Regions from separate parts of the Streptomyces asiaticus genome, predicted to be linked through region 1. Evidence: predicted binding sites of a transcription regulator. Region 1 holds the regulator's gene; the other holds the start of a gene.

Region 1 (14,632 bases):
TCTCGCTCACCGAGCTGGAGAAGCGGGGCGCGGCCCTGCTGGAAGGGCAGCCGGACGCCGTACGGGAGCGGATGGACGCCCTGCGCAGCGATCAGCTGGCGACGCTCATCTACACCTCCGGTACCACCGGGCGCCCCAAGGGCGTACGCCTGGCGCATGACTCCTGGTCTTACATGGCCATTGTGATCGGCAATCAGGACGGACTGCTCTTCCCCGACGATGTGCAGTACCTGTGGCTGCCGCTCGCGCATGTCTTCGGCAAGGTGCTGACGGCGGGGCAGATCTACGTCGGCCACACCACGGCGGTGGACGGCCGGGTCGACAAGATCATCGACAATCTGCCGGTGGTCCGGCCGACCTATATGTGTGCCGTGCCGCGGATCTTCGAGAAGGTCTACAACGGGGTGGCCCAGCGGGCGCGCGAGGGCGGGTCGGCCCAGTACAAGGTCTTCCAGTGGGCGGCCGAGGTCGCCCGGGACTACGCCAGGGTCTCTCAGGACAACTTCCGCCGCACCGGCACCGCCTCCGTGCCCTTCGGCCTCCGGGCCCAGCACGCGGTGGCCGACAAGCTGGTCTACGGCAAGCTGCGCGAGGCGTTCGGCGGCCGGCTGCGGGCCGCGGTGTCCGGCTCCGCCGCGCTCGCGCCCGACATCGGCTACTTCTTCGCGGGCGCCGGAATCAACATCCTGGAGGGCTACGGTCTGACCGAGTCCAGCGCCGCCAGCTTCCTCAACCCGGCGGACTACCGCACCGGCACGGTCGGCAAGGCGTTCCCCGGCCTGGAGGTGCGGTTCGCCGATGACGGCGAGGTGCTGCTGCGCGGCCCCGGCATCATGCAGGGCTACCACGGGCTGCCGGACCTGACCGCGCAGGTGCTGGAATCCGACGGCTGGTTCCACACCGGGGACATCGGCGAGCTGTCCCCCGACGGCTATCTGCGGATCACCGACCGCAAGAAGGACCTGATCAAGACCTCGGGCGGCAAGTATGTGGCCCCGGCGGAGATCGAGGGCCAGTTCAAGGCGGTGTGCCCGTTCGTCTCCAACATCCTGGTGCACGGCGCCGACCGCAATTACTGCACCGCGCTGATCGCTCTCGACGAGCCCACGATCATGAAGTGGGCGGGCGACCACGGCCTCGGCGGCAAGACCTACGCGGAGGTCGTGGACACCGATGAGGTGCGGGAGCTGATCGGCGGCCATGTGCAGCGGCTCAACGACGGGTTGCAGCGCTGGCAGACGATCAAGAAGTTCCGGCTGCTGCCCCGCGATCTGGACGTGGAGCACGGGGAGTTGACGCCCAGCCTGAAGCTCAAGCGCCCGGTCGTCGAGCGTGAGTACAAGGACCTGATCGAGGACATGTACGCGGGCGCGCGAGAGGTTTAACGGGCAAGGATACGACCCCCCACCGGATTTCGGGTTGACCGGCCCGCCGGACACATGAATTTTCCCCTTATCGCGGTTCACTTGCGTAACCCGGTGCATATGAGGGCGGTCCGTCTGTCACTCTGTCCGTGCCGGATACGGTTACGGATACGGCGTTATGACGGAGCTTCTTCAGGAGCCGCACAGTGGGGACGTCATCTTCTGCCACTTCTGGTGGGTCGGTTGAGGGCGGTGGGGTGGTTCTACCGGTCGGGGGTGGGGTCGGCCCCGTCCGTACCAGCGCATCGGCACGCGTCAGCCTGCCCTGTAGTCCGCTCGCGGCCTCGGCCGCGCGCCGGTTCGTCCGCGCCGCCCTCGCCGACTGGGCCGCGCTCGAGGTCCCGGCCGCCGACCGGGTCACCGACCAGGTGGCGGACGAGGCCGTACTGCTGGTGAGCGAGCTGGTCACCAACGCGGTGGTGCACGCCGGCACCGCCGTCGAGGTGAGCTGTGCGCTGGATGTGTCGGACCGCGAGGGCGAGCCGCCGTCCCTGGTGGTGGAGGTGACCGATCACCATCCCACCCGGGTGGTGCGCGGCGATCCGCCGGGTGCGGACGAGCCGCCGGAGTACGCCGGGGGCCATGGGCTCCGGCTGGTGGCCGAGGTCGCCGAGTCCTGGGGGACGACCTATCGGCGGGCGACCAAGTCGGTGTGGTTCCAGATGGCGGTGGCGCCCACGGGCCCGGCCGCCGCGGGCGGCATGGGCTCGGCCTTCATGGACGCCGCGGCCGCCGTGGACACCATGGATGCCGTGGACGCGGCGAACGCGACCGTGGCCGGGCCGGACGGCGGCTTCGGGCCGGGGGTCGTCCCTGAGGGTCTGGGGCCCGTCGGTGACGACCGTAAGGAGGCCGTCGAGGCCGTCGAGATCGTCGCGCCCTGGCAGGGCCTCGTCCCGGTCCGCCGCGACCCCGAGTGGATCCAGCGCGGCGCGCTCTCCTTCCTCGCCGAGGCGTCCGATCTGCTGGCCGGGCAGTTCGACGAGGACATGGTCACCTCGCTCGCCGGACAGCTGCTGGTGCCCCGGCTCGCCGACTGGTGCGCGATCTGGCTCGACTCCACCAGCGGTCCGCCGCGTCTTGCCCGGGTCTGGCACGCCAGCGAGGGGCGCATCGAGGGCCTGCGGCAGGTGCTGGAGAAGGAGCCGCCCCATGTGCCCACCGCCGTCCGCGGCGGCGCCGTGGAGTGGCCCTGGCCGGCCGACCCCGCCGCGTACGGGCCCGGTGGCGCGGCCCTCGCGTGCCGGCTGGTGGCGGGCGGCCGCGCGCTCGGCACGCTGCTGCTGGGGCGGGCCGGGCTGGTGCGGATGCCGGCCGAAGTGGTCGGCCTGATCGAGGACTTCGCCCGCCGCGTCGCCCTGGCGCTCGCCTCCGCCCGCCGCTACACCCGCCAGGCGACCATCAGCCGGGTGCTCCAGCGCGGGCTGCTGCCGTCTGTGATCCCGCGGATCCCCGGGGTCGAGTCCGCGGTGGTGTACGAGCCGACCGGCGAGATCTCGGCCGGGGGCGACTTCTACGACGTCTTCCCGGCCGGTGACGGCCGCTGGTGCTTCGTCCTGGGCGACGTCTGCGGAAACGGCCCGGAGGCGGCCGTGGTGACCGGCCTCGTCCGGCCCTGGCTGCGGCTGCTCGCCCGCGAGGGGTACGGCGTGGGAGAGGTCCTGGACCGGCTCAACCAGCTGCTGGGCGAGGAGGCGGTGGAGCAGGCCGTCGAGGGCGCCGCGGAGGCCGTGGTGGCCGGTGTGGAGGCCGTGAGAGGCCCCGCCGGGGTCGTGGAGCTGGTGGACGGCGGCCTGGTCGGCGGCGCGGGGCTGTCGGCGGGCGGCGGGGTCGCGCGGTTCCTGTCGCTGCTGTACGGGGAGCTGGAGCCGCTGGGCGACGGCCTGGGGGCGCGCTGCACGCTGGCCAGCGCGGGGCATCCGCTGCCGCTCGTGCTGCGGCCGGACGGCGAGGTGCAGACGGTGGCGGCGCCGCAGATATTGCTGGGCGTTGTGGACGATGTGTCGTACGAGAGTGAATCGTTCGATCTGGCGCCCGGGGAAACGCTGCTCTGTGTGACGGACGGGGTGACGGAGCACCGATCGGGCGACCGGCAGTTCGACGACGAGGACGGCCTGGCGGCGACGTTCGCGCTGTGCGCGGGGCTCAGCGCGCGGCAGGTCGCGGAGCGGGTGCGCCGGGCGGTGGACGAGTTCGCGGCGGATCCGCCGGACGACGATTTGGCGATGCTGGTCCTGAAGGTGCTCTAGGGCGCGTCCGGTGCTCTAGGGGCGTCCGGCGGGTGGTGACGCCTGCGGCGGGCTGTTCCCCTCCCCGCCCCTTCCCACAACCGGGGCTCCGCCCCTGGACCCCGGTCCGGGGGTTCCGCCTCAGATCCTGGTCCGCGGGCTCCGCCCCCAGACCCGGTCCGGGGGCTCCGCGCCCAGATTCTGGGCCGGGGGCTCCGTGTCCAGGTCCTGGGCCGGGGGCTCCGCGCCCAGACCCCAGACCCGGGGCTCCGTGTCCAGGTCCCGGACCCCGGGGCTTCGCGCTCAGGTCCCGGGCCGGGTGCTCTGCGCTCAGGTCCCGGATCGGGTGCTCTGCGCTCAGGCCCCGGACCGGGGGCTTCGCGCTCAGGTCCCGGACCCCGGGGCTTCGCGCTCAGGTCCCGGGCCGGGTGCTCTGCGCTCAGGTCCCGGATCGGGTGCTCTGCGCTCAGGCCTCGGACCGGGGGCTCCGGGCCCAGGCCCCAGACCCGGGGCTCCGCGTCCAGATCCCGGGCCCCGGGGCTCCGCGCCCAGACCTCGGACCGGGGGCTCTGCGCTCAGGCCCCGGACCGGGGGCTCCGGGCCCAGACCCCAGACCCGGGGCTCCGCCCCCAGACCTCGGGCCCGGGGCTCCGCCCCTTCCCGCGGCATCGATGTGCGGCTCCGCCGCGTGGTGGGGTTCCGCCCCCGGGCGCCGGGGTCCAGGGGCGGAGCCCCTGGTATCGGGAAGGGGCGGGGAGGGGAAAGCACCGCTACGCGGAGCCCCGCGTGGTTCGCCGGACGCCCCGTGGGCCCGGACGCCACGGCCCCCGGCGTCCGGGCGCCGTCTCGCGGTCCCGAGTGGCGGCGGGCGTGCCGGACAATGGGGGCATGCCTTCCGTACTGCCTGATGGTGAGCCCATGCCCGAGGACGGCGCACTGCCCGCGACCGCTTTGGCGGGGGCGGAGCGGCGGCCGCTGGGGTTCTATCTGCATGTGCCGTACTGCGCCACCCGCTGCGGCTACTGCGACTTCAACACCTACACCGCCAGTGAGCTGCGCGGCTCCGGCGGTGTGCTCGCCTCGCGGGACAACTACGCCGAGCAGGTCGTCGAGGAGGTGCGGCTGGCGCGGAAGGTGCTGGGGGACGACCCGCGGGCCGTGGAGACCGTGTTCGTCGGCGGCGGAACCCCGACCCTGCTCGCGGCGGCGGACCTCGGGCGGATGCTGGGGGCGATCCGGGATGAGTTCGGGCTGGCCGAGGGGGCCGAGGTCACGACCGAGGCCAATCCGGAGTCGGTCGATCCGCGGTATCTGGCGGAGCTGCGGGATGCGGGCTTCAACCGGATCTCCTTCGGCATGCAGAGCGCCCGGCAGCACGTCCTGAAGGTGCTGGACCGTACGCACACCCCGGGGCGGCCCGAGGCGTGTGTGGCCGAGGCGCGGGCGGCCGGATTCGGCCATGTGAACCTGGACCTGATCTACGGGACGCCGGGGGAGAGCGACGCGGACTGGCGCGCCTCACTCGAGGCGGCCCTCGGGGCGGGCCCGGACCATGTGTCGGCGTATGCGCTGATCGTGGAGGAGGGCACCCAGCTGGCGCGGCGGATCCGGCGCGGCGAGGTGCCGATGACCGACGACGATGTGCACGCGGACCGCTATCTGATCGCCGAAGAGACCCTGTCGGCCGCCGGGTTCGCCTGGTACGAGGTCTCCAACTGGGCCACCTCGCCCGCCGGGCGCTGCCGCCACAACGAGCTGTACTGGCGCGGCGCCGACTGGTGGGGCGCGGGCCCCGGCGCGCACAGCCATGTGGGCGGCGTGCGGTGGTGGAACGTGAAGCACCCCGGGGCGTACGCACAGGCCCTGGGCGAGGGCCGGTCGCCCGGCGCGGGCCGGGAGCTGCTGTCCGCCGAGGAGCGCCGGGTGGAGCGGATCCTGCTGGAGCTGCGGCTGGCCGAGGGCTGCCCGCTGGAGCTGCTGCGCCCGGCCGGGGCGGCGGCCGCGGCACGGGCCCTGGAGGACGGCCTGCTGGAGCCGGAGCCGTACGGGCGCGGGCAGGCCGTGCTCACGCTCCGGGGGCGGCTGCTGGCGGACGCGGTGGTGCGGGACCTGGTGGACTGAGGCGGGGCGGGGCCGTCAGCCCGTACGGGAGCCCTTACGGCGGCCGTCAGCCCGTACGACGGCCACTTGGCCCGTACGGAGGCCATTAGCCCGTACGGGAGCCATAGGGCCGTACGGAGGCCGTCAAGCCCTGTACGGAGACCGTCAGCCCGTACGGAGACCGTCAGCCCGTACGGAGACCGTCAGCCCCTCACGGAGGCCGTCAGCCCCGTGGGGCCGTCACGAAGTCGATCAGCTCCTCCACCCGCCCCAGGAGCTCCGGCTGGAGGTCCTTGTAGGAGTGGACCGAGGACAGGATCCGCTGCCAGGCGGCCCCGGTGTTCTCCGGCCAGCCCAGGGCGCGGCAGACACCCTTCTTCCAGTCCTGGCCGTGCGGCACCGTCGGCCAGGCCGGGATGGAGAGGGAGGACGGCTTCACGGCCTCCCAGATGTCGATGTAGGGGTGGCCGAGGACCAGCACATGCTCGCCGGTGACCTGCGCGGCGATACGGGACTCCTTGGAGCCCGTCACCAGATGGTCGACGAGGACGCCGAGCCGGGCGTCCGGGCCGGGGGCGAAGTCGTCGACGATGGCGGGCAGGTCGTCGACGCCCTCCAGGTACTCCACGACGACACCCTCGATGCGCAGATCGTCGCCCCAGACCCGCTCGACCAGCTCCGCGTCATGGCGCCCCTCGACATAGATGCGCCCCGCGCGGGCGACCCTCGCACGGGCTCCCGGCACGGCGATCGACCCCGAGGCCGTGCGCCGCGGCGCGCTGGGGGCCGCCGCACGCGGGCGGACGAGCGTGACGACACGCCCCTCGAGCAGAAAACCGCGCGGCTCCATGGGGAAGACGCGATGTTTGCCGAAGCGGTCCTCCAGAGTGACCGTCGGACCCTGGGCGGTCTTCTCACAGCGGATCACGGCACCACAGAATCCGGTGGTGACCTCCTCTACGACGAGGTCCGGTTCGGCGGGGACCTCGGGAGCGGGCCGCTGCCGCTTCCAGGGCGGGGTCAGGTCCGGGTCGTACTGTCGCATCCGGATGACGATAGCGCGCGACGGCCACCCGCTCCCGCAGACGCGCAACCGGGCGAACGACTAGGCGAACGCCTAGAGCGACGGCTAGCCGGACACGCCGAAGCGGGCGGCCAGTTCGTCGCGTTGGGCCCGTACGAACGCGGCGTCCACCACGGAGCCGTGCCCCGGGACGTACCGCGCGTCCGCGCCGCCGAGGGCGAGCAGCCGGTCGAGGGCGGCGGGCCAGTGGCCGGGGATCGCGTCGGGCCCGGCCTGGGGCGTCCCGGACTCCTCCACCAGATCGCCGCAGAAGACCACCTCGGGCCGGCCGGGCACCAGGACGGCCAGGTCATGGGCGGTGTGGCCCGGCCCCACATTGGCCAGCAGCGCCGTACGGCCGCCGAGGTCGAGGCTGAGCTCCCCGCAGACCAGGTGGTGCGGGGAGGCCAGATGGTCCACTGCCTCGGTGGCGGCGTCCCGGTCCACCCCGTGGCGGATCGCGTCCTCGCGCAGCGTCTCCCGCTCACGGCGCAGCAGCTCGTCCAGGCCCGTGGCTCCGTAGACCTCGCAGCCCGCGAAGGCGGCCGAGCCCAGGACATGGTCGAAGTGCGGATGGGTGAGCGCGATCCGGGTGGGGCGGCGGCCGGTCAGCCGGGTGATCCCGGAGCGCAGTTCGGCCCCGGCGCGCAGGGTCGCGCCGGTGTCCACGACGAGGATGTCGGTCCGTCCGACGACCACGCCGACCGTCTCGTCCCACTCCGGCATCCGACGGCGGGCCACACCGGGCGCGAGCCGCTCCCAGCCCGCCTCTTCCCAACACGTCTCCATACCGCGACGCTAGCTCAATGGGGATGGGGGAGAGTTGCTGCCGACGGCGGCTCTTGCCCATGCCACCGCACCCCGCCGTACACTGGCGGAGGGGCTCTGGCACTCGTGCCCGGTGAGTGCCAGACGGACGACCTGATGAGACCGCTGGACTGGAGGTGCGCGGGGTGCTCAGCGAACGCAGACTCGAGGTGCTGCGTGCCATTGTCCAGGACTATGTGGGGACGGAGGAGCCGGTCGGCTCCAAGGCGCTCACCGAGCGGCACCGGCTGGGGGTCTCCCCGGCCACGGTGCGTAACGACATGGCCGCTCTGGAGGACGAGGGGTTCATCGCCCAGCCGCATACGAGCGCCGGGCGGATCCCCACGGACAAGGGCTATCGCCTCTTCGTGGACAAGCTGGCCGGAGTCAAGCCGCTGTCCAGCCCGGAGCGGCGGGCCATTCAGAACTTCCTGGACGGTGCGGTCGACCTCGACGACGTGGTGGGGCGCACGGTCCGGCTGCTGGCGCAGCTGACCCGGCAGGTGGCGGTGGTGCAGTATCCGTCGCTGACCCGTTCGACGGTGCGCCATGTGGAGCTGCTCCCGCTGGCCCCGGCCCGGGTGATGCTGGTGCTGATCACCGACACCGGGCGGGTGGAGCAGCGCATGGTCGACTGCCCCACCCCGGTCACCGAGGATTCGCTCGCCGATCTGCGCGCCCGGCTCAACAGCCGGGTCGTGGGGCGGCGTTTCGCGGATGTGCCGCAGTTGGTGCAGGATCTTCCGGAGTCCTTCGAACAGGAGGACCGGGGGACCGTCTCGATCGTGCTGTCGACCTTGCTCGAGACGCTCGTGGAGGAGACCGAGGAGCGGCTGATGATCGGCGGCACCGCGAACCTCACGCGTTTCGTGCATGATTTCCCCCTGACGATCCGGCCCGTTCTGGAGGCACTCGAGGAGCAGGTCGTCCTCCTCAAGCTGCTGGGCGAGGCCAAGGACTCGGGTATGACCGTGCGGATCGGGCATGAGAATGCTCACGAGGGGCTGACTGCCACCTCGGTCGTCGCGGTCGGCTACGGTTCCGGCGACGAGGCGGTCGCCAAACTCGGCGTGGTCGGACCGACCCGCATGGACTACCCCGGAACGATGGGAGCGGTACGCGCAGTGGCACGTTACGTCGGACAGATCCTGGCGGAGTCGTAAGTGGCGACGGACTACTACGCAGTCCTGGGCGTGCCTCGTGATGCCTCGCAGGACCAGATCAAGAAGGCATTCCGGCGGCTCGCCCGAGAGCTGCATCCGGACGTGAACCCGGATCCGAAGACCCAGGAGCGGTTCAAGGAGATCAACGCCGCTTATGAGGTCTTGTCGGACCCGCAGAAGAAGCAGGTCTACGACCTGGGTGGGGACCCGAACGCCGGGCCGGGCGGCGGTGGCGCCGGCGGCTTCGGCGCGGGTTTCGGCAACTTCTCCGACATCATGGACGCGTTCTTCGGCACCGCCTCGCAGCGCGGTCCGCGTTCCAGGACCCGGCGCGGTCAGGACGCGATGATCCGGCTGGACGTGGAGCTCAGCGAGGCCGCGTTCGGGACCACCAAGGACATCCAGGTCGACACCGCGGTCGTCTGCACGACGTGCAGCGGCGAGGGCGCGGCGCCGGGCACCTCGGCGCAGACCTGTGACATGTGCCGTGGCCGCGGTGAGGTCTCCCAGGTGACGCGGTCCTTCCTGGGCCAGGTCATGACCTCGCGGCCGTGCCCGCAGTGCCAGGGCTTCGGCACCGTGGTGCCGACCCCGTGCCCGGAGTGCGCGGGCGACGGCCGGATCCGCTCGCGGCGCACCCTTACGGTGAAGATCCCCGCCGGTGTGGACAACGGCACCAGGATCCAGCTGGCCGGTGAGGGCGAGGTCGGACCGGGCGGCGGCCCGGCGGGCGACCTGTACGTGGAGATCCACGAGGTGCCGCACCCCGTCTTCCAGCGGCGCGGCGACGACATGCACTGCACGGTGACGATCCCGATGACCGCGGCGGCCCTCGGCACCAAGGTGCCGCTGGAGACGCTGGACGGCCTGGAGGAGATCGACATCCGACCCGGCACCCAGTCCGGCCAGTCGGTCCCGCTGCACCAGCGCGGCGTCACCCATCTGCGCGGCGGCGGCCGGGGCGACCTGATCGTGCACGTCGAGGTGACCACCCCGACCAAGCTCGACCCGGAGCAGGAGGAGCTGCTGCGGCGGCTGTCCAAGCTGCGCGGCGAGGAGCGCCCGACCGGCGAGTTCAAGCCGGGGCAGCAGGGGCTGTTCTCGCGGCTGAAGGACGCGTTCAACGGACGGTAGGCGCTTCGGCCGGGGGTACGGGGGTTGGCCCCCGGGGGAGTGCGGCAAGCCGGGGCAGCAGGGGCTGTTCTCGCGGCTGAAGGACGCGTTCAACGGACGGTAGGCGTTCCGGCCGGGAATCGGCTCGCGACGCCCTTGATCCGGTGGTGAGCTGGTGCGGAGGGCATGACACGATGTGGCCATGTCCTCCGCGCTGACCGATCTTTACCGGTACCCGATCGTGCAGGCGCCGATGGCGGGTGGAGCCTCCTGCCCGCAGCTCGCCGCCACTGTCTCCGAGGCCGGTGGCCTCGGTTTCCTCGCCGCCGGCTACAAGACGCCGGAGGCGATGTATGAGGAGATCAAACAGCTGCGGGGGCTGACCGGCCGGCCCTTCGGCATGAATCTGTTCATGCCGCAGCCGCCCAACCCCGACCCGGCCGCCGTCGCGGCCTACGGCGAGCGGCTCGCGGGTGAGGCGGCCTGGTACGAGACCCCGCTGGGCGACCCGGAGTCGGGCTCGGACGACGCGTACGACGCCAAGCTCGCCGTGCTTCTCGACAACCCCGTTCCGGTCGTCTCGTTCACCTTCGGCTGCCCGACCCGCGCCGTCCTCGACGCCCTCGCCAAGGTCGGCACCCGTACGGTCGTCACCGTGACCTCGCCCGTCGAGGCGCAGACCGCCCAGTGGGCGGGCGCCGACGCCGTCTGTGTGCAGGGTGTGGAGGCCGGCGGTCACCAGGGCACGTACAGCAATGACCCGGCCGCGGACGGGATGGGTGTCGGGCTCGGGCTGCTGTCGCTGATCACGCTGGTCCGTGAGTACGTCCAGATCCCGATCATCGCGGCGGGCGGGATCATGCGCGGTTCGCAGATCGCCGCCGCGCTGTCCGCGGGCGCGGTCGCGGCCCAGCTGGGGACCGCGTTCCTGGTGTGCCCCGAGTCCGGGGCGAACGCCCTGCACAAGCAGGCGATGACGGATCCGCTGTTCGGCCGCACCGAGCTGACCCGCGCCTTCTCCGGGCGCCCGGCCCGGGGCCTGGTCAACCGCTTCATGCGCGAGCACGCCCCGTACGCGCCCGCCGCCTACCCCCAGCTGCACCACATGACCTCCGGCCTCCGTAAGGCGGCCGCCAAGGCGGGTGACCCCCAGGGGATGGCGCTGTGGGCCGGGCAGGGCCACCGGCTGGCGCGTGATCTGCCCGCCGCGCGGCTGGTGGAGACGCTCGCGGTGGAACTCGACGCGGCTCGGGCCGCGTTGGGCCTTCAGCCCCAGTGGGGTGCGGTGTCGTGACCGCCCCGGTGTTCGTGGCCGACTCCCTGGCGGGCGCGGCCGCGGGGGCCCGGGTCCGGCTGGAGGGTCCGGAGGGACGCCACGCGGTGTCCGTAAGGCGGCTGCGCGTCGGTGAGCCGGTCGTGCTGACGGACGGCCACGGTACGGGCGTCCAGGGCACCGTGGCGGCCGTGGAGGGCAAGGACCGGCTGGAGGTCGCGGTGGACGAGGTGCGCCGGGAGGCGGCCCCGGACCCGAGGATCACCGTCGTCCAGGCGCTGCCCAAGGGCGACCGGGGCGAACTGGCGGTGGAGACCATGACGGAGACCGGCGTGGACGCCGTCGTGCCGTGGTCGGCCGCCCGCTGTATCACCCAGTGGAAGGGCGAGCGCGGCCTCAAGGCGCTCGGCAAGTGGCGGTCGACCGCGCGCGAGGCGGGCAAGCAGTCCCGTCGGCTGACCTTCCCCGAGGTCACGGACGCGATGACGACCCGGCAGGTAACCCGGCTGCTCGCCGAGGCCCGATTCGCCGCCGTGCTCCACGAGGAGGGCGGCGAGCCGCTCGCGACGGCCCAACTGCCCACGAGTGGCGAGATCGTACTGGTCGTCGGGCCCGAAGGAGGCGTGTCCCCGGAGGAGTTGGCGGCCTTCGCCGAGGCGGGCGCGCTGCCGTACCGGCTGGGCCCGAGCGTGCTGCGCACCTCCACGGCCGGAACGGCGGCCGCCGCGCTGCTGCTCGGCCGCACCGGCCGCTGGGGCTGAGGGCCCCTCCGGAGCGGGGTGAGAGCCCCCCGGGGCCCCTCCCCGGGTACGTCCGCACCTGGCCGAGGACGGCCTTCCGGTTCGCGTCGGCCGATGGGAACCTATCCCCTATGGGGGTATTGAGCCAGGCAAGGCAGGCACGACGGGCACGGTGGGCACGGCGGGCACGAGGGGGACGGACGCTCTTCGCCGTCGCGGCGGTCGGCGCGGCGGTGGTCGCGGTGACGGCATGTGAGCCCACGGGCGGCGGCATCAGCTCCGTGACGATCGCGATCACCACGGACCAGGTCGCCACCGAGGCGCTGGAGCGGGGCGGTGTCGGCGTCCGCTGGATGAGCTGCAACGCCGAGTTCCGGCACGGCCGTACGGCGGGTGCCGCTTCGCCCTCGCAGAGCGAGCGGGCCGGGGAGACCGACGCACGGGTGGACTGCCACGGCAGGACCGACAACGACAAGGACGTCAGGATCAGGGGCCGGGTCACCTACGTCCGGGAGGACCACTGCGTCCGGGGCGACTTGACCGGCCAGGTGGACGGCCGGAAGGTCTTCGAGGCGAATGTGATCGGGGAGTGCCAGGGCGGCGGTTCGGACACCGAGAGCCCCCGGCCGACCCGGAGTCGCCCCTGGGAGCACCGGACCACGGAGGCCCCCGAGCCGACCCGTAGCCACCCTTGGGAGCACCGGACGACCGAGGCCCCGGAGCCGACCCGTAGCCACCCTTGGGAGCACCGGACCACGGAGGCCCCCGAGCCGACCCGCAGCCACCCCTGGGAGCATCCGACCACCGAGGGCGGCACCGGCCAGGTCGGTGCCGCCGACAGCGCCGGTGAGGACGGTAAGGGCGGCACCGGAGGCGGCGGCCGGAGCGAATAACCCGCGATCGCTTCCGTCGGCAGGCCCTCCCGGTACCATCCGGACCGTACGTGCCGACGATCCTTGAGGAGCCACCGGTGGCGGGAGAACCGCAGGCCGACTGCCTGTTCTGCAAGATTGTGTCGGGGGAGGTGCCGGCCACCGTCGTCCGCGAGACGGACACCACCGTCGCATTCCGCGACATAAACCCCCAGGCGCCCACGCACATCCTGGTGATCCCCAAGGTGCACCACCCGGACGCGGCCGCACTCGCGGCGGCCGAACCGCAGGTCACCGCGGATGTGCTGCGTGAGGCGGGTGCGGTCGCCGCGGATGAGAAGCTCGTCGAGACGGGCTACCGCGTGGTGTTCAACACCGGCTCCGGCGCCGGTCAGACCGTCTTCCACGCGCACGCCCACGTCCTGGGCGGCCGCGGGCTCAACTGGCCCCCCGGATAACCCTTGTCCGCGCGGGAACTGATCGTCCTCGGCACCGCCAGCCAGGTGCCGACCCGGCACCGCAACCACAACGGCTATCTGCTGCGCTGGGACGGCGAGGGCCTGCTGTTCGACCCCGGCGAGGGCACCCAGCGCCAGATGCTGAGGGCCGGGGTCGCCGCCCATGACATCGACCGGATCTGTGTCACCCACTTCCACGGGGACCACTCCCTGGGCCTGGCCGGGGTGATCCAGCGGATCAACCTGGACCGGGTGCCGCACCGGGTGACCGCCCACTACCCGGCGAGCGGACAGCGGTTCTTCGAGCGGCTGCGCTACGCGACCGCCTACCGCGAGACGGTCGCGCTGACCGAGGAGCCGGTCGCCGGTGACGGCGCGCTGCTGGCCCGCACCCCCGCGTACACGCTGGAGGCCGTCCGGCTCTCGCACCCCGTCGAGTCCTACGGCTATCGCCTGATCGAACCCGACGGCCGCAGGATGCTGCCCGAGCGGCTCGCCGCGCTGGGCGTCCGCGGCCCGGACATCGGCCGGCTCCAGCGGGATCGGGTGCTGGAGACCGAGGGGCGCACGGTGGCGATCGAGGAGGTCAGCGAGGTGCGCCGGGGGCAGCGCTTCGCGTTCATCATGGACACCCGGCTGTGCGACGGCGCCGACGCGCTGGCGCAGGGGTGCGATCTGCTGGTCATCGAGTCGACCTTCCTGGACGAGGACGAGGCCCTGGCCGTCGAGTACGGGCATCTGACCGCCGGGCAGGCCGCCCGGCTCGCCGCCGGGGCGGGGGTGCGGCATCTGGTGCTGACGCACTTCTCGCAGCGCTACGGCGACCCCTCCGAGTTCGAGCGCCAGGCGCGGGACGCGGGGTTCGAAGGGGAGCTCACGGTCGCCCAGGACCTGATGACGGTGGCGCTGCCCAAACGGCGCTGAGGGCGCCCGGGCGGGGGCGTGGGGGCCGACGGACCGCCGCGCCCCGGCGAGGGCGCCCGGGGCCGGGGACCGCCGAGGGTGACGGTGGGCCGGATCCCGGCCCGTTGTCGGTGCCATCGTGCACACTGGCCGCACCCGCATCAGACGGCGGCGGGCGGACCGGCAAGACCTGGGAGAGCGCGGTGACGACACACGAGGGCGACAAGCTCACGGCGGGCTACCACCTGCTCGACCCGCTCGCGGATGTGCGCCGCCCCGGCGACGCGGACTGCGACGTCTATCTCACCGGCACGGTCTTCCTGGACATCATCTTCACCGGTCTGGACAGCGCCCCCGTCCGCGGCACCGAGTCCTGGGCCCGCGGCATGGGGTCGAGCCCCGGCGGCGTCGCCAATATGGCCACCGCCCTGGCCCGGCTCGGCCTGCGCACCTCGCTCGCCGCCGCCTTCGGCGACGACCACTACGGG
Region 2 (14,632 bases), 1.2 Mb from region 1:
AGCTGGCGCGGGAGGAGCAGCAGTGCCTCGCCGACACCGCCGCCGGGCTGGACACCAGCCAGGTCGAGGCGGCCGTCTCGGCGCTGGCCGCCGCCCGCCGGATCGATGTGTACGGGGTCGGGGCGTCCAGCCTCGTCGGCCAGGACCTGGTCCAGAAGCTGCTGCGCATCGGGCTGATAGCCCACGCCCACGCCGATCCACACCTCGCGGTCACCAACGCGGTCCAGCTGCACTCCGGCGACGTCGCCATCGCGATCACCCACTCCGGGCGTACGACCGACGTCATCGAGCCGCTGCGGGTGGCCTTCGAGCACGGGGCGACCACCGTCGCGATCACCGGACGGCCGAACGGCGAGGTCGCGCAGTACGCGGACCTGGTGCTCACCACCTCCACCGCCCGCGAGAGCGAGTTGCGCCCGGCGGCCATGTCCAGCCGGACCAGCCAGCTGCTGGTGGTGGACTGCCTGTTCATAGGGGTCGCCCAGCGGACGTACGAATCGGCGGCGCCCGCGCTCTCCGCGTCGTACGAGGCGCTCGCGCACCGCCACGATCCGCGTCCCGGGCACCGCTGAGCCCGGCCGGTCCCGCCCGACGGCCCCTCCGCCCGACGGCCCCTCCGCCCGACGGTCCCGCCGGCCGGTCCCGCCCGCGCGCTCCCACCCCCGATACCGGTCGCTGTTTCGCCCGGTGACCGCCCTTCCAAGTCACCGTCACCCCCACCCTCACGCTGACGTACCGGAAAGAGCCGCTTCGCCATGACTACCGCCGACTCCGCACAGCTCCGCGCCCAGCTCGACACCCTGACTACCGAGGCGTTCCGCCCCGAACTCGCCGAGATCGATCGGCTCGAAACCCTCGAGATCGCCCGGATCATGAACGCGGAGGACGCCGCCGTCCCCACCGCCGTCGCCGGCCAGCTCCCCCGTATCGCTGCCGCCATCGACGCCATCGCCACGCGGATGTCCCGTGGCGGCCGCCTCCTCTATACGGGCGCGGGCACCGCAGGACGGCTCGGGGTGCTCGACGCGAGCGAGTGCCCGCCCACCTTCAACACCCGGCCCGAGCAGGTCGTCGGGGTGATCGCGGGCGGCCCGGACGCCATGGTGACCTCGGTCGAGGGCGCGGAGGACAGCGCGGAGCTGGCCGCCCGGGACCTCGACCGGCTCGGGATCGGGCCCGACGACACCGTGGTCGGCGTCTCGGCCTCCGGCCGCACCCCGTACGCCGTGGGCGCGGTCGAACACGCCCGGCGGCGCGGCGCGCTCACCGTGGGGCTGTCCTGCAACGCCGGTTCGGCGCTCGCCGCCGCGGCCGACCACGGCATCGAGATCATCGTGGGGCCGGAGCTGCTCACCGGCTCGACCCGGCTGAAGGCGGGCACGGCCCAGAAGCTGGTGCTCAACATGATCTCGACCATCACCATGATCCGGCTGGGCAAGACCTTCGGGAATCTGATGGTCGATGTGCGCGCCTCCAACGACAAGTTGCGCGCCCGTTCGCGGAGGATCGTCTTCCTGGCGACCGGCGCCTCCGACGAGCGGATCGAGAGCGCGCTGGCGGCCACGGACGGCGAGGTGAAGAACGCGATCCTGACCATCCTGGGCGAGGTGGACGCCCCGACCGCCGAGAAGCTCCTCGCCGAGGCGCACGGCCATCTGCGCGCCGCCCTGGAGGCCGCCACGGGGTAAGCCCCTCATCTGAGCACGGGGCCCGGATACGCCGTCTGGGCACGGGGCCCGGATACGCCGTCGGGGCGGCACCCCTGGGAGAGGGTGCCGCCCCGACGTTCGGACGGTACGACCGACCGGCGAGCGAACGCGCCGAGTCGATCAGAAGTCCATGTCACCGCCCGGCATGCCGCCCGGAGCGCCCGCCGGGGCGGCCTTCTCCGGCTTGTCGGCGATGACGGCCTCGGTGGTGAGGAACAGCGCGGCGATCGACGCGGCGTTCTGGAGCGCGGAGCGCGTGACCTTGGCCGGGTCGATGATGCCCTCGGCGATCAGGTCCACGTACTCACCGGTCGCGGCGTTGAGGCCGTGACCCGGGGTCAGGTTGCGCACCTTCTCGACCACGACGCCGCCCTCGAGACCGGCGTTGACCGCGATCTGCTTCAGCGGGGCCTCCAGGGCCAGGCGCACGGCCTGGGCACCGGTGGCCTCGTCGCCCTCGAGCTCCAGCTTCTCGAAGACCGAGACGGTCTGGAGCAGGGCCACGCCACCACCGGCGACGATGCCCTCCTCGACGGCGGCCTTGGCGTTGCGCACCGCGTCCTCGATGCGGTGCTTGCGCTCCTTGAGCTCGACCTCGGTGGCGGCACCGGCCTTGATGACGGCCACGCCGCCGGCCAGCTTCGCCAGGCGCTCCTGGAGCTTCTCGCGGTCGTAGTCCGAGTCCGAGTTCTCGATCTCGGCGCGGATCTGGTTGACGCGGCCCTGCACCTGCTCGGTGTCGCCGGCGCCGTCCACGATCGTGGTCTCGTCCTTGGTGACCGTGATCTTGCGGGCACGGCCGAGCAGGTCGAGACCGGCGTTCTCCAGCTTGAGGCCGACCTCCTCGGAGATGACGGTGCCACCGGTAAGGATGGCGATGTCACCGAGCATGGCCTTACGGCGGTCACCGAAGCCCGGGGCCTTGACGGCGACGGACTTGAAGGTGCCACGGATCTTGTTGACGACCAGGGTCGCCAGGGCCTCGCCCTCGACGTCCTCGGCGATGATCAGCAGCGGCTTGCCCGACTGCATGACCTTCTCGAGCAGCGGGAGGAGGTCCTTCACGCTGCTGATCTTGGAGTTGACGATCAGGATGTACGGGTCGTCGAGCGACGCCTCCATACGCTCCATGTCCGTCGCGAAGTACGGGGAGATGTAGCCCTTGTCGAAGCGCATGCCCTCGGTGAGCTCGAGCTCGAGCCCGAAGGTCTGCGACTCCTCGACGGTGATGACACCTTCCTTGCCGACCTTGTCCATCGCCTCGGCGATGAGCTCACCGATCTGGGTGTCGGCGGCGGAGATGGAGGCGGTGGAGGCGATCTGCTCCTTGGTCTCCACGTCCTTGGCCTGCTCGAGGAGCTGGGCGGAGACGGCCTCGACGGCCTTCTCGATACCGCGCTTGAGCGCCATCGGGTTGGCACCCGCGGCGACGTTGCGGAGGCCCTCCTTGACCAGCGCCTGGGCGAGGACGGTCGCGGTCGTCGTGCCGTCACCGGCGACGTCGTCCGTCTTCTTCGCGACCTCCTTGACCAGCTCGGCGCCGATCTTCTCGTACGCGTCCTCGAGCTCGATCTCCTTGGCGATGGACACACCATCGTTGGTGATCGTGGGGGCGCCCCACTTCTTCTCGAGGACGACGTTGCGGCCCTTGGGGCCGAGGGTGACCTTGACGGCGTCGGCGAGCTGGTTCATCCCGCGCTCGAGGCCGCGCCGCGCCTCCTCGTCGAACGCGATGATCTTGGCCATGTGAAGTGGTCCTCCCAGAGACGGGGTGGATTGCTCCGGACCGCGCTGGCGCCCGCGACGGACGACCTGCCTGCCGCGCGGTTCCTTACCCCGCATGGCCTGGCGGGCCTCACCGACCCGGTCCTTCTGTCACTCTCAACGTCAGAGTGCTAACGCCAATGATTAGCACTCGGACCCATCGAGTGCAAGCGGCATTGCACTCATGCGCCCTTGCGCCAAGCCGCTGATGATCAGCGCGGACACGCCGAAGGGTCCGTACCCTGTTCGGGGCACGGACCCTTCAGATTTGTTCGTTTCAGCTGCGTCGCGTCGGCGCGTCAGCCTACGGCCACGCGGACCATGTCGGCCTGCGGGCCCTTCTGACCCTGCGAGATCTCGAACTCGACCCGCTGGCCTTCCTCGAGGGTGCGGTACCCGTCCATCTGGATCGCGCTGTAGTGGACGAACACGTCCGCACCACCGTCGACCGCGATGAAGCCGTACCCCTTCTCCGCGTTGAACCACTTGACGGTGCCCTGAGCCATTCCTAACTCCCCTATTGCTGGCCCTTGCGCAGGACCGCACTCCGCGGACCCGGGTCAGACCTCACCCCCCGGATGTGGGGGGTGTGCGCCGGAACGCGTCGACCGCCGCTGAATGTATCCGTCCCAACGCCCTCTGCAACAGGTCAATCGGACGAGAATTCTGGGCACGGCCGAACGGTTAAAAGTGAGAAATTATGTGAAGTTCGGGCAAGCCGGGCCGGACACAAGGAACCAACCCGACAATTCGCGCTCACACTTTACGCACAACTTGACGAGTTCTCATATGTGGCTCCGACCCCGGAGCCGTCGGGGAATCCGGGCAACTGTATCGCGATTCCACACACGGAATCGCCCCGTCCGGTTGTCCCCGGACGGGGCGATGCCAAAGGTGAGGAGGGGGGCGCGAGGTCAGCAGCCGCCCGCGACCGCCGGGATGATCGAGATCCCGGCGCCGTCCGGGGTCGCCGTGGCCAGGCCGTCGGCGAAGCGGACGTCGTCGTCGTTGACGTAGACGTTCACGAAGCGGCGGAGCTTGCCGGTGTCGTCCAGGACGCGCGCCGAGATGCCCGCGTGGTTCTTCTCCAGGTCCGCCAGGACCTCGGCGAGGGTCGCGCCCTCGGCCGGGACCTCGGCCTGACCGCCGGTGTAGGTGCGGAGGATGGTCGGGATTCGGACGTTGACGCTCATGCGAGGCCAGCCTCTCGGAACGAGTCAAGGGTGGGGCGGATGATGGCGGAGGGACCCGTGGTGGGGGCCACCGCGTCGAGGGTCTTGAGGCCGTCGCCGGTGTTGAGCACGACGGTCGTCAGGGACGGGTCGAGCAGACCGTCCTCGATCAGCTTCTTGGTCACGCCGACGGTCACACCGCCCGCGGTCTCCGCGAAGATCCCCTCGGTGCGGGCCAGCAGCTTGATGGCGTCGACGATCTGCTCGTCGTTCACGTCCTCCACCGCGCCGCCCGTACGGCGGGCGATGTCCAGGACGTACGGGCCGTCCGCGGGATTGCCGATGGCCAGCGACTTGGCGATGGTCCGCGGCTTCTGCGGCCGGACGACGTCATGGCCGGCCTTGAAGGCGGCGGAGACCGGGGAGCAGCCCTCGGCCTGGGCGCCGAAGATCTTGTAGGGCCGGTCCTCGACCAGACCGATCGCGATCAGCTCCTTCAGCCCCTTGTCGATCTTGGTGAGCTGGGAGCCGGAGGCGATCGGGACGACGATCTGGTCCGGCAGCCGCCAGCCGAGCTGCTCGCAGATCTCGTACGCCAGGGTCTTGGAGCCCTCGCCGTAGTACGGCCGCAGATTGACGTTGACGAAGCCCCAGCCCTCACCCGCAGGGTCGCCGATCAGCTCGCTGCAGAAACGGTTGACGTCGTCGTAGGTGCCCTCGATGCCGACCAGCTCACCGCCGTAGACCGCGGCCATGACTACCTTGCCCGCCTCCAGGTCGTGCGGGATGAAGACGCAGGAGCGGAAGCCCGCGCGGGCGGCCGCGGCGCCCACCGCGCCGGCGAGGTTGCCCGTGGAGGAGCAGGAGAGGGTGGTGAAGCCGAAGGTGCGGGCGGCCTGGACGGCGATGGCGACGACCCGGTCCTTGAAGGAGTGGGTCGGGTTCCCGGAGTCGTCCTTGATGTGCAGCTCACCGGTGACGCCGAGCTCACGGGCGAGGTTGTCGGCCTTGACCAGCTGGGTGAAGCCGGGGTTCAGGCTCGGCAGATCCGCCACGTCCGCGGGGACGGGCAGCAGCGGGGCATAGCGCCAGATGCTGTTCGGACCGGCCTCGATCTGCCGGCGCAGCCCCTCCGGGTCGCCGGCCGGGAGCTCGTACGCGACCTCGAGGGGCCCGAAACAGGCCTCACACGCGAAGATCGGACCCAGCTCGAAGCGCTCACCGCACTCCCGGCAGGACAATGCGACGGCGGGGCCGAAGGCACCGGAGGTGGAGGAGGTCGTTGAGCTTTCTACTGACTGCACAGCCATGGATGGCGAGGCCCTTTCTCCTCATCTTCCTCGCGACGCATTTCGCCACGAGACGGAATTGGCACCTTCCCGAGCTGGGAGCCTCGCTGCGGAATGCGAGATCAGCTGGAGGGTTGCCGGGGCTTCAACGGGCCGTTCCCTCTGCCCCTCTGGATGAGCGGTATGGCACCGGGCGGACCCGGGGCGTTTGTCAGCACCAGCGTCGTCAGTACGTCGGTAAACGTCGAGGTCGACCCCGACATACGACGGCCATGTGCGTTGTTCAAGACTGTAACCGAAGGCCCGGATGGTTGAGGTAGCCGTCCGATGCGCGAGATGGGTCACAGCGACCACAACAGGGAGACACACAGGTGCTGGATGAGGTGGAGCGCTGGCTGAAGCGCCGCTCCTGGTCTGCCGACGACCGTCCGCTGGATCGCCTGCTGGCCGCGAAGCGGTCCGCGGCGACGACGGTGAGCGTGGTCCTGCCCGCCCTGAACGAGGAGGCCACGGTCGGCGAGATCGCCGACACGATCCGGCGTGAGCTGATGGGCGAGGCGATGCCGCTGGTGGATGAGCTGGTGGTGCTGGACTCCGGTTCCACGGACCGCACCGCCGAGGTCGCCGCGGCGGCGGGCGCCACCGTCGTCCCCCGCGACTCGCTGCTGCCCCGGCTGCCCGCGCTGCCCGGCAAGGGCGAGGTGCTGTGGCGGTCCCTGCTGGCCACCAGCGGCGACATCGTCTGCTTCATCGACGCCGACCTGCGGGAATTCGAACCGCGCTTTGTCTCGGGGATCATCGGTCCGCTGCTGACCGACCCCACGCTGCACCTGGTGAAGGGCATGTACGACCGCCCGCTCGGCGAGATGGCGGGCCAGGGCGGCCGGGTCACCGAACTGGTCGCCCGCCCGCTGCTGAATCTGCACTGGCCCCAGCTGGCCGGATTCGTCCAGCCGCTGGGCGGCGAGTACGCGGCGCGCCGCTCGCTGCTGGAGCGGCTGCCCTTCCCAGTCGGCTACGGCGTCGAGCTCGGGCTATTGGTGGACGCGCTGCACACGGTGGGGCTCGACGCGCTCGGCCAGGTGGACATCGGGGTGCGCAAACACCGCCACCAGGACGGGCAGGCGCTCGGCCGGATGGCGGCCGCGATCTACCGCACCGCGCAGCTACGGCTGGCCCGGGGCCACTTGGTGCGGCCGCGGCTGACCCAGTTCGACCGGGGCGAGAACGGCTTCGAGCCGCGCACCACGGCGGTGGACACCGAGGAGCGGCCGCCGATGATCGAGGTCCCGGAGTACACGGCGCGGCGCGCGGCGTGACGCCGGGCCGCGGCTGGGCGCCCACGGAGTGACGGCGGCTGGTCGCCCACGGCTCGGCGCCCGCGGCTCGGCGTCCGCGGAGGGTGGCGCCTCGGCGTCCACGGCTCGGCGTCCGCGCGGGATGGCGCCTCGGCGCTTACGTGGCCGGAACCGGAATAGCACCTACGGGGCAAGAAACCGTACGTACGTTTGCGCGGGGCCGCGTCTGGCTAGGCTCGCGACATGGCAGTTCCGCGCACCGCCCCGATCCTGGTCGCGTCCAACCGCGGCCCGGTCTCGTACACCCTGGCCGAGGACGGCTCGCTCACCGCCCGGCGCGGCGGTGGCGGGCTGGTCTCCGGGCTCAGCGCGATCGGCCCCGAGTCGGGCGGGGTGTGGGTGTGCGCGGCGCTCGGCAAGGGCGACCGCGAGGCGGCCCGGCGGGCCGGGGACAGCCATCTGAACCCCGGTGACACCGGCGGCCAGCAGGTGCGGATGCTCGACATCGCGCCGGACGTCTTCGCCGCCGCGTACAACGGCGTCGCCAATTCGGTGCTGTGGTTCGTCCACCATCTGCTCTACCAGACCCCGGTCGAGCCGGTCTTCGACGCGGAGTTCGCCGAGCAGTGGGCGGCCTACGAGAGCTATAACGCGGCCTTCGCGGACGCGCTCGCCCAGGAGGCGGTGGACGAGGCCGTCGTCCTGGTGCAGGACTACCACCTGGCGCTGGTGCCCGCGATGCTCCGCGAGCGCCGCCCCGATCTGCGGATCGGTCACTTCTCCCACACCCCGTGGGCCCCGCCGGACTACTACCGGCTGCTGCCGGACGACGTCGCGGCGGGTGTGCTGCGCGGCATCCTCGGCGGCGACCGCGCCGCCTTCCTCACCGAGCGCTGGGCCACCGCCTTCGCCGACTGCTGCGCGGCGGTGCTGGGCGCGGAGATCGTCCGCGACGGCGACGGTAGCGGTGGCGCTAGCGGTGGCGGTGGCGGTGGCGGCAGGGTGACGGCCGTGCGCTTCGAGGGCCGGGAGACCCGGCTGGGCGTCCACGGCCTGGGCGCCGACGCGGACTTCCTGCGGGAGCGGTCGCGCCAGCCCGATGTGGACGAACGGCTGAGCACTCTGCGGGCGCAGATCGGGCCGGGCCGGAAGTCGATCGTCCGGGTGGACCGCACCGAGCTGTCCAAGAACATCGTGCGCGGGCTGCTGGCTTACCGGCGGCTGCTGGAGACCCGCCCCGAGTGGCGCGAGCGCGTGGTGCACGTCGCGTTCGCCTACCCCTCGCGCCAGGACCTCGCGGTCTACCGCGACTACACCGAGCGGGTGCGGCGGATCGCGGACGAGATCAACGAGGAGTACGGCACGGAGGGCTGGACCCCGGTCGCCCTGCATGTGAAGGACGACTTCGCCCGGTCCCTCGCGGCCTACCGGCTGGCGGACGTGGCCCTGGTCAACCCCATCCGGGACGGGATGAACCTGGTGGCCAAGGAGGTCCCGGTGGTCTCCGGGCGGGGCTGCGCGCTGGTGCTGTCCCGGGAGGCGGGCGCTTACGCCGAGCTGGGCGAGGACGCGCTGGTGGTGAACCCGTACGACGTGGAGGGCACGGCCCGCGCGCTGCATGAGGCGCTGCGCATGAGCGACGACGAGCGCGCGGACCGCACGAAGCGGCTCGCCGCCGCGGCGACCGCGCTACCGCCACAGGCATGGTTCCTGGCGCAGCTGCGGGCGCTGTGACGGCTCGGTCCGGGTGAGTAGCGTGACCCGGGCGCCAGGCGCGGCCCGGCTTACGGGCGCGGCCCGGCTTACGGGCGCGGCCCGGCTTACGGGCGCGATCCGGCTTACAGGCGCGATCCGGGCGCCTGACACGATCCGGGTGCCTGACACGATCCGGGTGCCTGACACGATCCGGATGCCGGGCGGGCGCTGTCCCGCCCAGCCCTACGCGGCTTCGTCGCTGACGGCGGCCGCCAGAGCCGACAGCAGGTCCACCACGCCCGCCGGACCGTCGACCACCAGGTCGGCCCGTTTCGCGAGCTCGGTCACCTCCGTGCTGCCGCTGCACACCAGCAGCCCCGGCACACCCTCCTCGCGCAGCCGCTCCACCGCCGCGAACGCGGCCAGGTCGCCCAGGTCGTCGCCCGCGTAGAGCACGGCTTCCGCGCCCGTCCGTCGTACGTAGTCGATGAGCGCGACGCCCTTGTCCATGCCCGGCGGCCGCAGCTCCAGCACCAGTCGGCCGGGCTCGACGATCAGCCCATGGCGCTCGGCGAGCGCGTGCAGCGGCGCGCGCAGCCGCTCGAACGTGGCCTGGGGGTCCTCGGCACGGCGGGTGTGGACGGCGACGGCGCGGCCCTTGTCCTCGATCCACGTACCGCGCGAGGCGCCGTGCTCCTCGAGGACGGCGGGGAGTTCGGCCTGGACGGCGGCGACGCCGGGGTGCGGGTCGGGCGCCTGGACCTCGCCGCTGCCCGCGTCCCAGCGCTCGGCGCCGTAGAGGCCGAGGACGACGAGCCCGTCCAGCCCCTCGGCCCCGGCGAAGCCGCCGTACCGTACGGCGATCTCGGCCGGGCGCCCGGTGATCACCGCGACCGAGCGGATCCGCGGGGCCAGCCGGGAGAGCGCGGGGACGGCGCCGGGGTGGGCGCGGGCCTGGTCGGGGTCGGGGACGATCTCGGCGAGGGTGCCGTCGAAGTCGAGTCCGACGACGGCGCGTCCGGGCCGTGCGAGGAGGGCGACGAGGCCCTCACGACCGGCGGAGGTGGTGGGTACGGGGACGGGGTGACTTCCCATAGCGCTGCCCATGGCAGCGACCCTACCGGGCCCGGCAACACGTCGGGCTCCGCCCGGCCGTCCCCCCGGTGAACGCGCCACGGACGCCCAGCCGGTGAACGACCCCCGGGCGCCCGGCCGGTGAAGGGCTTGCGCGTGCCCGGCCGGCGAACGCGCCACGGACGCCGACCGGTGAACGGCCCCACGGCCGCCCCACCGGTGACCAGCCCCCACGATCGCCCCGCCGGTGAAGGGCCCCGCCCCCGCCGGTGCAGGGCCCCGCCCCCGCCGACGCACGGTTCCGGCCGTCCCGTCAGCGACCGGTTCCCGCCGTCCCGTCAGTGCACGGGTCCGGCCGTCCCGCCCCGAGGCGCGTCAACGCCTTCCGCGGCGCTCGTCCCTGATCCGGCGCAGCCGGTTGACGGTCACCGGGTCGTGCTCCAGGGCCCTGGGGTCGTCAAGCAGCGCGTTCAGCAGCTGGTAGTAGCGGGTCGGGGAGAGGCCCAACCCCTCCCGTATCGCCCGCTCCTTGGCGCCGGGGCCCGGCCAGCCGCGCCGTTCCACGGCGAGGACGGCCAGGTCGCGCTCCGACAGCCCGGCATCCGCGCCCGGCTCCTCTTCCCCGACCTGGTCGGCGGGGTCTTCGGAAGGGCCGGGGTCGGGCGTGTCCACTGTCATGCCCCCGCATTCTCCATGGCGTCTGTCATGCCCCGGCATTCTCCATGGCGTCTTCATGCCCCCGCATTCTCCATGGCGTCGGCCTCGCGCTGGATCTGGCCCAGCACGCTCGCCGGGTCGCCGCCCTTGGCCACGGTCGAGCCGATCTTCTGCTTGATCAGCTTGCTGACCTCCGCCCAGGAGGTCTTGTCGGCCGGGTAGAACTCCGCGGTCTCCAGCTCGTCCAGGAACCGCCACAGCCGCTTGTACTCACGGTCGCCGAGCATCGTCTGCTCGACGGCGGTGGTCACCGGCAGCAGGTCGTACTCGGTGACGAAGTCCAGCACGTTGTTCTCGGTGTAGACGAAGTCGAGGAACTTCCCGATCTCCTTACGGTGGCCGTTCTGCTTGAAGGCCATCAGCCAGTCGGCGACGCCCATCGTCGACGGGGACTTGCCCCTGCGGCCGGGCAGCGGCGCGGTGCCGTAGGCGATGCCGTGGCCGGACGCCTGCTGCATCAGGGTGGGGTGGCCGTTGAGCATGCCGACCTCGCCGCGGGCGAAGGCGTCGAAGGTGTCCTGCCGGTTGGTGCGGGCGGGGGAGCCGGGGCCGGTGAGGTCCGCGCCGACGAGTTCGTCGCGCAGCCATTCGAAGGCCTCGATGTTCTGGGTGGAGTCGATGGTGTAGCTGCCGTTGGGGTCGGTGTAGCCGCCACCGCCGCTGAGCATCCACATCATGGTCTCGGCCTGGCACTCCTCGGGGCCGAGCGGCAGCCCGTACGGGATCTTCACCCCGTTGGCCTTGAGCCGGACGGCCGCCTCCTTGAGCTCGTCCCAGCTGGTGGGGGCGGAGGATATCCCGGCCCGGTCGAAGAGCTTCTTGTTGTAGAAGAGCAGCCGGGCGCTGGCCACGAACGGCACTCCGTACTGCACCCGCCGCACCTCACCCGCATGGGCGATCGAGGTGATGAAACCGGCCTGGGTGGGGATGGAGAGCATCTCGTCGGCGCGGTAGAGCTTGCCCTGCGCGGCGTAGTCGGCGTACGCGCCGATCTGTGCGATGTCCGGGGCCTGACCGTTCTTGACCATCTCGGCCACCCGCCGGTCCACCTCGGTCCAGCTGTAGACCTTGACGTCGACCTTGAGGCCGCTGTTCTTGGCCTCGAAGGCCCGGACCACCTTGTTCCAGTACTTCTGAGAGCTGTTGGCGATGCTGTCGCCGTAGTCGGCCGCGACCACCTTCAAGGTGACATCACCGCCGGAGCCGGAGCCTTCGCTGCCGCAGGCCGTGAGTCCTGGTGCCGTCGCCACCGCCGCGACACCCGCCGTTGTCAGACCCAAGAACCGTCGCCGCTGCACCGCTGTTTTCCCACCCTATGGCTTGTTTCATCCTCAAGGGTCCTCCCCCGAGGTCGAGCGAGTCTGCCTTGCAAACCTCCACAAGGTCTACACCATGGGCATATCGCTTCGGTATCGGAGCCCAAATGCCCAGGTGAGCGAGGTGCTACACGCGTAAGTGGGATGTGTCACCCAGCCACAAACGGAGGGATTGGTTCACACCAACTCCACCACGGGCGACGGCGTGAACTCCCGACGAGAAGCGGCGAGTGGACTAGACCTCTCATGGTGGATCGCGCGAGACTGTTCCATGTGAAACACGTCATCGCCCTGGATGTGGGCGGCACCGGTATGAAGGCCGCCCTGGTCGGGGCGGACACCACACTCCTCCACGAGGCCAGGAGGCCCACCGAGCGGGAGCGCGGGCCCGAGGCGGTCGTGGCCGCGATCCTCGACTTCGCCGCCGAGCTGCGCGAGATCGGCGAGCGGCGGTTCGGCGGGCCCCCGCTGGCCGCGGGGGTCGGCGTGCCCGGGGTCCTGGACGAGGACCGCGGGGTGGCCGTCTTCGCCGCCAACCTCGGCTGGAGCGACGTCCCGCTGCGTGCGCTGCTCACCGAGCGGCTGGGCGGGATCCCGGTCGCGCTCGGCCATGACGTCCGGCTGGGCGGGCTGGCCGAGGGGCGCATAGGAGCGGGCGAGGGCGCCCGGCGCTTCCTGTTCGTCTCCGTCGGCACCGGCATCGCGGGCGCCATCGGTGTCGACGGACGCATCGACCCCGGGGCCCATGGCTCCTCCGGCGAGATCGGCCACATCGTCGTCCGGCCGGGCGGCGCCGCCTGCGGCTGCGGTCAGTCCGGCTGTCTGGAGACGCTCGCCTCGGCGGCCGCGGTGGGCCGCGCCTGGGCCGCCGCAAGCGGCGATCCGGCCGCCGACGCCGCCGACTGCGCCAAGGCCGTCCGGTCCGGCGATCCCAGGGCCGTGGCCGCGTGGGGGGAGATGGTGGGCGCGCTCGCCGACGGCCTGGTCACCGGCCTCACCCTGCTGGACCCCGGTGTGCTGATCGTCGGCGGTGGGCTGGCCGAGGCCGGGGAGACGCTGTTCGCGCCGCTGCGCACCGCGGTCGAGGAGCGGCTCACCTTCCAGCAGCTCCCCCGTATCGTCCCGGCGGCCCTCGGGGACACCGCCGGCTGCCTGGGCGCGGGTCTGCTCGCCTGGGACCGACTCTCCACGGAGGTTACCGCCTGATGGTCCAGCGAACGCATCTCACCGGCGCCCGGGTGGTCCTGCCGGACGGCGTGGTCGACAACGGGCGGGTGACGGTCGAGGGCACGCGCATCACGGCGGCGGGACCGGCAGCCGGACCCGCGGGGGGACCAGCGGCCGAGCCCACGGGGGGACCAGCGGCCGGGCTCGCGACGGAGCCAGCGGCCGGGCCCGCGGGGGATTCCGCGCCCGGCCAGGCGGATTCCGGCGGCGAGCGGGCGCTCGACCTGGCAGGCGGCTGGATCGTCCCCGGCTTCGTGGATCTGCATGTGCACGGCGGCGGCGGCGCCTCGTTCTCGGCGGGCACCCCCGAGGAGGCCCTGACCGCCATTGGTACGCACCGGCGGCACGGCACCACCACGATGCTCGCCTCCACCGTCACCGGCGACCTGGACGACCTCGCCCGGCAGGCCGCCGCCCTCTCGGAGCTGGTGGAGCAGGGCGAGTTGGCGGGCATCCACTTCGAGGGGCCGTTCATCTCCCCCGACCGCTGCGGCGCCCACCAGCCCTCGCTGCTGCGCGCGCCCGATCCGGCGGATGTGCGCAAGCTGGTGGACGCGGCGCGCGGCACCGCGCGGATGATGACCCTCGCCCCCGAGCTGCCGGGCGGGCTGGAGTCCGTACGGCTGCTGGCCGACAGCGGGGTCCTCGCGGCCGTCGGCCACACCGACTCGACGTACGAGGCGACGCTGGAGGCCGTCGAGGCGGGCGCGACCGTGGCGACCCACCTGTTCAACGCGATGCCGTCGCTGCTGCACCGCTCCCCCGGCCCGGTGGCCGCGCTGCTGGAGGACGAGCGGATCACCGTGGAGCTGATCAACGACGGCACCCATCTGCACCCCGCAGTCCTGGGGCTGGCCTTCCACCGGGCGGGCGCGGACCGGGTCGCCTTCATCACCGACGCGATGGGCGCGGCGGGCATGAGCGACGGCCGCTATCCGCTCGGCCCCATGGAGGTCGAGGTCAAGGACGGTGTCGCACGGATCAGCGACGGACCGACGGCCGGTTCCATCGCCGGCTCCACCCTCACCCTGGACCGGGCCTTCCGGCGGGCCGTCACGATCGACGGGCTCGGCGTCGAGGCGGCCGTAAGGGCGCTGTCCGCGACCCCCGCCCGGGTGCTGGGCATCGCCGACCGGGTGGGTTCGCTCGAGCCCGGCAAGGACGCCGATCTCGTCGTGCTCGACGACGACTTCCGACTGCGAGGCGTGATGCGCCGAGGTGCTTGGGTGGTCCATCCCGAACTGAGCTGAAGTGCCCCGATTCCAGAGGGTGGTGACGGTGTGTTGCCACTGTCGGACGCTGTCCGGAACGACGCGGAGGTCTGGGCCGAAGCCACTCGTTTTGGCATGATCGCTCGGGCACGGGAACGGG

Evidence for each region. The regulator HrcA, encoded in region 1, represses chaperone genes, less so after heat shock. The targets are predictions, from matches to a motif close to TTNGCACTCNGNNNNNCNGAGTGCNAA.
Region 2: the regulator HrcA is predicted to act here: its motif matches at 3,618-3,644, upstream of groL (chaperonin GroEL).

Annotation. Positions count from the first base shown of each region.
Region 1 is NZ_JAGSHX010000006.1:2,829,505-2,844,136, reverse strand. Features, by position in the region: gene KHP12_RS19665 (AMP-dependent synthetase/ligase) at 1-1,385, shown strand, start outside; gene KHP12_RS19660 (SpoIIE family protein phosphatase) at 1,622-3,673, shown strand; gene hemW (radical SAM family heme chaperone HemW) at 4,541-5,773, shown strand; gene KHP12_RS19650 (DUF3097 domain-containing protein) at 5,976-6,797, opposite strand; gene KHP12_RS19645 (MBL fold metallo-hydrolase) at 6,882-7,604, opposite strand; gene hrcA (heat-inducible transcriptional repressor HrcA) at 7,769-8,785, shown strand; gene dnaJ (molecular chaperone DnaJ) at 8,786-9,919, shown strand; gene KHP12_RS19630 (nitronate monooxygenase) at 10,101-11,192, shown strand; gene KHP12_RS19625 (16S rRNA (uracil(1498)-N(3))-methyltransferase) at 11,189-11,932, shown strand; gene KHP12_RS19620 (hypothetical protein) at 12,043-12,804, shown strand; gene KHP12_RS19615 (histidine triad nucleotide-binding protein) at 12,882-13,241, shown strand; gene KHP12_RS19610 (ribonuclease Z) at 13,245-14,165, shown strand; gene KHP12_RS19605 (carbohydrate kinase family protein) at 14,348-14,632, shown strand, end outside.
Region 2 is NZ_JAGSHX010000006.1:4,068,284-4,082,915, forward strand. Features, by position in the region: gene KHP12_RS24535 (MurR/RpiR family transcriptional regulator) at 1-572, shown strand, start outside; gene murQ (N-acetylmuramic acid 6-phosphate etherase) at 756-1,688, shown strand; gene groL (chaperonin GroEL) at 1,830-3,455, opposite strand; gene KHP12_RS24550 (cold-shock protein) at 3,773-3,979, opposite strand; gene KHP12_RS24555 (MoaD/ThiS family protein) at 4,388-4,666, opposite strand; gene thrC (threonine synthase) at 4,663-5,955, opposite strand; SAM riboswitch class I at 5,974-6,115, opposite strand; gene KHP12_RS24565 (glucosyl-3-phosphoglycerate synthase) at 6,306-7,253, shown strand; gene KHP12_RS24570 (alpha,alpha-trehalose-phosphate synthase (UDP-forming)) at 7,476-8,966, shown strand; gene otsB (trehalose-phosphatase) at 9,171-10,022, opposite strand; gene KHP12_RS24580 (DUF3263 domain-containing protein) at 10,377-10,679, opposite strand; gene KHP12_RS24585 (extracellular solute-binding protein) at 10,733-12,016, opposite strand; gene KHP12_RS24590 (ROK family protein) at 12,308-13,240, shown strand; gene nagA (N-acetylglucosamine-6-phosphate deacetylase) at 13,240-14,511, shown strand.